Regions from separate parts of the Sporomusa sp. GT1 genome, predicted to be linked through region 1. Evidence: riboswitches for the same ligand, from Rfam matches in the RefSeq annotation. Region 1 holds a riboswitch; the other holds the start of a gene.
The links. Region 1 has a riboswitch for cyclic di-GMP ahead of GT1_RS12125 (PAS domain S-box protein). Riboswitches for the same ligand answer to the same signal wherever they lie in the genome.
Positions count from the first base shown of each region.

Region 2: another riboswitch for cyclic di-GMP. It lies ahead of GT1_RS12795 (RraA family protein); the one in region 1 lies ahead of GT1_RS12125 (PAS domain S-box protein).

Region 1 covers NZ_BMBX01000009.1:80,714-85,150, forward strand. The annotation lists gene GT1_RS12125 (PAS domain S-box protein) at 47-1,762, opposite strand; cyclic di-GMP riboswitch class I at 1,809-1,896, opposite strand; gene GT1_RS12130 (methyl-accepting chemotaxis protein) at 2,375-4,078, opposite strand; gene GT1_RS12135 (pyridoxamine 5'-phosphate oxidase family protein) at 4,330-4,437, opposite strand, start outside.
Region 2 covers NZ_BMBX01000010.1:76,890-81,326, forward strand. The annotation lists gene GT1_RS12785 (methyl-accepting chemotaxis protein) at 1-1,486, opposite strand, end outside; gene GT1_RS12790 (DUF441 domain-containing protein) at 1,616-2,074, opposite strand; gene GT1_RS12795 (RraA family protein) at 2,147-2,800, opposite strand; cyclic di-GMP riboswitch class I at 2,887-2,973, opposite strand; gene GT1_RS12800 (helix-turn-helix domain-containing protein) at 3,266-4,096, shown strand; gene GT1_RS12805 (DMT family transporter) at 4,247-4,437, opposite strand, start outside.

The sequences.
Region 1 (4,437 bases):
TGATTGGGGGTCACTATCTAATTGAGATAATGAGCTTGTTTTTCTCTTACAGGTTGTTTGCATTTAGTTTATATAGCTGTAGAGCCAAGCCCAGCGTCAGCCTGGTTTGATAGTCGTTAAGATCGACATTCAGGATTTTTGCAATGCTCTTGTGGCGATATATCACACTTTTAGGATGAAGATGCTGTTTCTCTGCCGTTTCCCTTATACTCGCACCGCGCAATAGTTCTTCCAGAGTCACCAAATAATTGGTTTGTTTGGTCTGGTCATATTCCAGCAAGTTGCCAATATGTTGCGTAATATATTCTCTGGCAGCGTTGCCGCTTAAAGGCTCGGAAACAAATTGAAACAAGCCGGCTTCCCGGTAATGGACAACCCCGCCTCCATCCACCGCCCTGCTGCGGGCGGCAAGCACCGCACTCAGCGCTTGACGGCAATTTTTTTTCAACCCTTCAATACCGGTATGTACTTCGCTGATGCCTACAAACACTGACATAACTGACATACTGGAGTCATCTTCCAATAATTTAGTTCTGATAAGTGAAGCTATTTCTTTGCTGCGTTCCCACTCATGCTTGCCGAATGTGGCATAACATAAAACATAGATACCATCCTGACAGCCCCAAACTATGCAATTTGGGATTTCACTTAATGCGATCATCATTTTATCTTTACGTTTCCGATCGCAGTTAATCTTAGCTAATTGTGAATTGCAATCACCGGAATCAAATGAATAATTTAAGATTTTGCATACAAATGCAGGGAGGTTTATATCCAGTCCCAGACTGCTGCAAGTATAAGCAAAACTTTCATTACTATCCACTTTCCCGTCAAGGACACTGTTAATAATATCGCTTCTGCGCCGCAGCTCATAAATCATTTGCAACGTGTTTTCTTGCTGTTCCAAAATATCGGCGGCAATAACCGCTGCCGTCCTTTTGCCGTTGACTATATAAGTAAGCGGCACCGTACGCCCCAAGAAATATTGCTTTTCTCCACCAATCTGTATTTCATAAATTCCTTTCCGCTGTATGCCGGAAATAATTGCCTGCTGCACTTCATTTAAAATAAAATCAGCCGAATCTTCCGATAATACCTGGTGAATTGTCTTGCCCAAAAACTCTGTCTCCGGCACAGGGAGCATTCTTTCGTCGCCGAACACATCCAGGTAGCGTCCGTCTTCGTCAATAATGAAGCTGATATCCGATACCGCTTCGGCGAAGTCCCGCAGGCGCCGGTTGCTTTCCCGCAAATCTGCCTCCGCCCTTCTTCGCGCCGTGACATCGATAATCAGGGAGTGAATCAGTATTCGCCCCTTTAGCTTCACAGGACCGGAATATATTTCTACCTCTCTGATGCTCCCATCTTTCAATTTATGACGGAACGGTATTGCCTTATAATGATTCCTGCTTACTTTATTTATACATTCGTCTATTTCTCCCCGCGGGGCGATGTTAATTTGACGTATCGTCATTACCTGCAATTCTTCAAGAGTATAGCCGTAATAGTCTACCGCCGCCTGATTGGCATCAAGAATATTGCCTGTATCAGGATCAATGATAATACCTACCACAGGACTGTCCTGAAAAATCTGGCGATAACCGTAACCGTTTTCCATTTCTTGTATATGCTGTTCATGCTGCTTACGGCCGCTGTTATCCCGGGATATCGTCAACCATTCAATAGCTGAGCCGCTAGAATTAGTGCTATTCAGGACTATCAATTCAAGTTCACCATCCACACAATTTAATACCAAGGCCACTACCGCAAGATTGAAACCTTCAAATAAAAAAACCAGATTGCATGTTTAATGCAACCTGGCAATCATAGATGTAACTCATCCTTAGACCCATGGCTTTGCGTCCCTTCCTTTTGGAAAGTTTGCCCACTATTCCTTTTATATAATCTTTTTATACATCTATCGTCAAAATCCTGCTAAATGTGTGAAAAATTCCATTATTTAATTATCACTAAACCAATTATCTGCTCAAAAAACAAGATTACCTGGTTCCCCAAACTCTGTAATTTTTTTTACAGAATTCCGTATTAATTTAACTTCTTGGCCAAAACAATAATAATAGCAAGGCACTAACAACAAAAGCCTGAAGCAGCAAGTTCAAAACATCCCTAAATCTAACTCGCGACATTTATCTGATAGCACCTCCTGATCCCGCTTGTCGAGATAATTGAATGATTGATGCAGTCTGTATTTTAAGCATAACAAATAAATAAAAATCCATTGTTATATTCTAATTAAAAACAGGTTAATTACTTTTAGAAATCCGGTAAAAAATGCACAATATCTCTACACCGGAACTGCTTGTTGCTTAATCGGGCAGGAGACTGCCCATTAGTTGACAGCCGATTTCTTCCTCTATACCCGAAACTTAACCATTTCCATTTGGAGTGCTTGAGCCAGCCTTGACAGTTCTTCGCTGGAGGCCGCAATGTCTGCCGTTGAAGCCAGTTGTTCCTCAGTGGCTGCCGAAACGTTTTGAGCCTCTCCGGCCGACATCGTGCTGAGGGTGTCAATCGTTGTAACCGTTCCCACAATCTGCTGACTTTCGCCCGCTATTTGCTGAATGGCCGCAGAACTTTCACCCACCTGTTTGGATACACACGACACCACTTCTACGATTTCATGGAAGGCCCTTCCTGCGGCATTGACGACCTCAGCTCCGGCTTTTACTTCTCGCGTACCGTTGTTCATTGCCACGACAGCTTTATCGGTGTCTCCCTGGATTTCCCCAATCAGTTCTGCAATCTTCTTGGCTGCTTCCTGGGACTGCTCGGCAAGCTTGCGGACTTCCTCGGCTACTACGGCAAAGCCTCTTCCCTGTTCGCCCGCCCTTGCCGCCTCGATGGCTGCGTTAAGGGCCAGCAGATTGGTTTGACCGGCAATGCCGGAAATAGTGTCCACAATCTGGCCAATCTCCTTTGAGCGTTCCCCCAGCTTGGCCACGACCTCTGCCGAAGTGTTAACAGTGTCTTCAACCTGAAGCATTTGGCTAACTGCTTGTTCAACTGCCTTGCCGCCTTCATCGGCCTTCCCGGCCGCCTGGATGGATTGTTCTGCAACTTGGGTTATGTTGGCGGCTACCTGCTGTATACCTGCCGACATGTTCTCAACTACAGTAGATGCCTCATTGGCCGCTGCTAATTGCTCATTGGCTCCTGTGGCTACTCTGGTAATCGAAGCTGCAATTTGGTTAGCCGCCTGGGCTGACTGTTCTGAGTTCGCGGTGAGTTCTTCAGACGATGCTGCCAATGTATCGGCACTGTTCTTGATCTGGCCAACAATACCACGTAGTGTGCGCTTCATATTTATAATAGCTTCGGCCATATCACCAATTTCATCATTGCGAGTCGCATGGAAATCTGGTCTGCTTAAGTCCAGCGCTCCAACCGCCGATACCTCTGTTTTTAGGTTATTCAGACGGACAGTTACTTGCCTGCTATAAATAACCGCGACAAGTATTGCTAAAATCGTCACAATTGTACCGGCCATCATCCCGATTTGGCTTTGCACCTTTGACTGATTGATTAGAAAATTGCTATCGGCATTGATGGCGTTGCCTAGTTTTTGGGCCGTAACTACAAACTGAGCATCAATCTGGTCAACTAATTGACGCCCCGCATTAAGTACTTTGTTCAGGTCAGGATCATTATTTTTTTTGGCTGCTATCGCTTTATCGCCAAGTACAAGATATTCAGCCAGCAGTTTTTCTAATTGTCCAGCATTTTCATCGCTATTCCGGGCAGTCTCATTATATTTTTTTACCGTCTCATAACTGTTGCCAAAATTGCTGCGATAACCTTGTTCGTATTGAACTGCCCCGTCAGCATAAAACAGAAAACCGCGCATATTCAGCAGCGCCCGGGTAAAATCAGTATGGGCATCTTTGACCATGATCAGCCTTGCCGAGGCAGTGTTAACCTTATCACTATATTCTACTATCGCGGTTGTAGTGTTTGAGTAACTATATAGCACATACCCTAATATTACGAGAAAAAATAAAATTGTCACCGTAAAAATAGCAGTAAGTTGTACAATGATTGGATACCGTCTGGTCGTCATTTTTGCCATCTCCTTAAAAGTAAATAAGTAAGTTGGTAATATATAGCTATCTTGTTTTATTATGGCATAGTGACTTTTCTTACAGGTTACAAAACAGTTAAGTTTTAGTTAATTATGTACGGGAGTGCCATTTGGCACTCCCGTACATAATTAACTCTTAAGTCGGTTATCTCGCATATCAGGTTTCAAAATGCGTTCTGCGACACCCTTATTTTTTTGCTTGCATAGTTTAATTAGTATGGAAGATGTTCTTATTTTTTAGCCTTGACGTATTCAATAGCTTCCTTACCGGTTATATGCTCAACATCAATTGCAATAATATAAGATTGCGTACAGCCGGTGATTTCCTTATGTTTGAC
Region 2 (4,437 bases), on a different contig from region 1:
CGATTTGTTTGGCGGCGAGTTGGGATTGTTCCGCCAGTTTGCGCACTTCATCAGCTACAACAGCAAAACCGCGTCCTTGTTCGCCGGCGCGAGCCGCCTCGATAGCCGCATTCAATGCCAATAAGTTGGTTTGACTGGCAATTCCTGAAATAGTATCAAGAATTTGCCCAATTTCTTTAGAACGATCATCCAGCTTTGTTACAAGCTTAGAGGATTCTTCAACATTGACCGCAAGGTTTTGCATTTGGGAAACTGCCTGTTCAATTGATTTGCCGCTGTCCATTGCTGATTGAGCAGTCCTTTCTGATACGGAAGCAACTGCAGTGGAATCGGCAGCAATTTGTTGAATGTTGTCAACAATTTCGGTTATCAGCGAGGCGGTAGTATCAAGAGTAGCCACTTGTTCGTTGACAGAGTCAGTAATGCTCGCAATGGAATTGGCGACTTGTCCTGCCGTAACTTCAGAATGGGCCGCGCAGGCTGTTAACTGTCCGGATGACGATGAAACTGCCTCAGCCGTGACTAATACTTGTCTAAGCAGGCTCTTGAGTCCGCCAATCATTGCATTGAAGTTCTGTGCCAACTTACCGATCTCATCATTTTGCTGGTTGGTTATTTCAATGTTCAAATTACCGGTTTTCATAGCTTCAGTGGCGTCTACCAGTTGGATAATAGGCCTGGTAATGTAATTGGCAACAAACACACTGATGAAGCCTACCACCAGGATGGTAATCAGCAGAATAGAGAGATTTGCCATCAGTAGTCTGTCATTTTTAGCATTAAATTCATCGAAGGATTTTTCCATGCAAATAATCCAGCGTGTTTTAGGATCATACACATAATTGACCAGCTTACGGACACCATTATCATCAATGATTTCTTCCCTGCCGCTTTGACCTTGTTTTGCCTTCTGCACAAAGGGGAGGCTGCTCATATCCTTGCGTTCGTTTGAAACCTGTTCATCGGGATGGGCGGTAATTTTTCCGTCCTGATCGAGGATGTAGGCGGTAACTCCGTTTTGAGACCGCTTAATGACAAAGTCTTTAAGAAATGAGAGATTGATGGAGGCTTGCAAAACGCCGGTCACTGCTCCATTTTCCGTACGTATCGGTGTGGCGATAGCAACTACCGGTTTGCCGTCTGTCTTACTAATCAGAACTTCAGAAATTACTTCCTCTTTTCCTTGTATCGCTTCCTGATAAAAAGTCCTGTCGCCAACCTTTACTAATTTGGCATTATCGCCTCTTACCAGCTGATTACCTTTATTGTCATCAACAGTCATGGCAAGTGCGGTAAATACTTTCTGTGTGTCACTCAGCAGCTGACCTGCCGCCGGGAGATCGTAATTTCTTACCGGGGCGGTCTGGGCGGTCCCTCTAAGTACCTCAAGGTGTTTATCGATATAATCCCGGGTTTCTGACTTTAATACTTCCAGTTCACTGGTACTAAGTGAATAGAAATCGTCCTGGAGGGATTTATAATACAATGAAAAAGAAAAAAGAGAGGCTCCGAGCAATGGGATACAACTAATAATTATCAACAGAATAAAAAACTTTTTTTTCATTAGTCATTAGCTCCTTGTTGAAATGCACGAATATAAGTTACCCGTGCTTGTTCATCGTTTGAATAACCCCAATACATTTACTAAAAGTGCCACCAAACCGCCGGCAATAAGCGGCCCGACAGGCAGCCCGCGAAAGAAACAAACACCGATAACTGTGCCGATAATCAGAGCCGACACTGTTTCCGGCGATTCTTTCATAAAAATGACTCCCTGACCTGCCACCCAGGCCAGGAAAACCCCAATCACAACTGCGAGAAAGCCAACCGGTGACTTGAAAATAGCCAGCATGTCATTCATAGCTATATGACCCTGGGCAACCGGGCTCAGGACGGCAATTGTCAGAATGACAATACCAATATTTATACCGTGCTTGTCTATAAACGGCAGGTAATTTTCAAGACCTAATCTGGGAATGAGCAGCAGAACCAAGGCAGCTACAGCTACAGTATGGTTATTGCCGATAATCGATAACGCCAGTATTATCAATAAAGGAAGGCTATCCCAATTCATTTGTTCACATCCTAGCCATGATTTTCAGTGGTTCATAACAGCAACTGTCAGCTTGCAGTGAGCTATCCCGGCTTATTTAATTTCATTGTATTTTTTTAAACAAATAGTATCAAAAGTATCCCATTGTAACCGGTTAATACAATCAGACCAGACAGCTTCCTGTTTTCCCAGAAATTCCAACCGTTCCAGCATATGCTGGGTAATCTGGTCTTTTTTGATTACGATAACACCAGAATCATCAGCAACGATAATTCCACCGTCCAACTCCTGTTTACGTTTGTTATAATAATCCTCATCAAAGCCGGTATCTGTATTAATACAACCGATTGGCGACCGGCCATAAGTCCACATGGGATAATTTTCTTTGATCAGTTGTTGAACATCGCGTACCAAGCCGCTAACCACGATGCCTTTGGCCTGACGATGGGAAAAAATATATTTTGCAATCAGATCACCAATAATCGCTTTGCCGTCGCAATTCACTGCATCAATATAAACTACAGCGTCTTTAGGCGTACTGCGGATATAATTATGTACATGATAATTAGAGCTGTTGAACGCAGGAATATAGTGAATGAGTCCTGCTACTCTGCTGCCAGGCAATAAAATCTGCAATTTGGGATCCAACTCTCCCGTTTTATGCATAGCATCGGCTATTTCGGTTGTACTCATCCGGTTGTAATCAATATACTCCAGTATTTTTTTTTGCAATGAGGTCAACTCCATTTCGCCAACTCCTTTCATAATCTGTTTTTCCCAAACAAATAAACCAGCCCCATAGCTGGTTTATGAGGCGTTTAGCGGTTAAACCAAACGGCAACCTGGCAGTCATAGGCATCCTCGCCCTTAGATCCATGGCTTTGCGTCCTTACCTTTCGATAAGTATGCTCAATATGTATTTATGTATATTCCAGGCTTTACATTTGGCTAATACCCTATACGCTAAGATAATAACATGAATTTGTATAAACATTCTATAAATGTTAATAGATGTTAATAAACCTTGCCAAATCTTAATAGAAGCGACGGGACGCTCCCGGGTTTTTAACAGTTCAATATACCAGTAATATAAAAACAACCACAGGTTGAATTAGCCTTGAACACTTGCAACTATAGTTTGCTGGACTTATAAATTGCGGTTAGTTTACAATGAGGTTGTCAGTACTGAACAACTCAAAGAGGGAAGATGCTATGATTCATAATGATAGTGAACTAGGGCGGCGAATTGCTTTGCTGAGAAAAGAAAAAGGCTATACACAAGAAAAGGTTGGCGACTTACTAAAGGTAACGCCGCAGGCCATTTCCAAGTGGGAGCAGGGCAATGCCTTGCCGGATACCCTGCTGCTCCCGCCTTTGGCAAGATTGTTCGGCGTGTCCATTGACTACCTGCTGACAGGAGAAAGTCTTGCAGGCAAGGCAGGGCCGTATGACGGAGAGTATCGGAAAGAGAACTTCTATTGGGGAATACAGCCTTCAGAGCTTGCCGGGCAAATTATCGACATTTTGCAGGGCGACACAGCGAATAAACGGTTGCTGGATATTGGCAGCGGCGAAGGCCGGGATGCAATCTACTTTGCCAAATGCGGTTTGCAAGTAGATGCCTTGGAGCTTTCCGCGCCCGGTGTGGAAAAGATTAAACGCTATAGCCGGTTGTCAGGTTATGCGGTGAATGTTATTCATGCTGATATGATTGGCTATGACCTGGCGGAAGAGTATGATGTGATTTACTCTCACGGCTCACTCCAATTCTTGCCGCCGGCAGAGCGGCGAAAGCATTTTGATAAGTATAAACAATATACAAAGACCGGTGGCTTAAACGCTCATCTTATTTTTGTTGAAAAGCCATTCATTAAGTTAGCACCTGATTGGGAAAGGAATGAATTTTTCTTTTCGTCGGGAGATTTGGCCGGGTATTATCATGACTGGGAGATTTTGCGCTGTGGGGAAGAAATCATTGACTGCGATTCGGCAGGAATTCCGCATCGCCATGCGGTGAATTGTATTCTTGCCAGGAAGATATAGTTCCGTGTTAAAGAATCTGGCAGGTTCAGGCGGGTGGTGCCTTGCCAGACAATAAAACGGCTGAGAGATGTACTCTCAGCCGTTTTATTAGTCACAGGTGATTGGTTACCAATTTCAAGTAGAGGTAGGGGTTTACCGTGGAAGATACGTTTATGCTGTCCGTACCGCCCGGGTTTTCTTGGTAGTAAGATATACCCCGAAGATTATCCAGATGCCGCCGGCAATTTCATGCCAGCCTACATGTTCGTGAAGCAATACTACCGACAGCGCCATTGCGGCTAGCGGGATTATATTTGTGAAGATGGCGGCGCGGTTAGCGCCTACCACTCTGACCCCGGTGT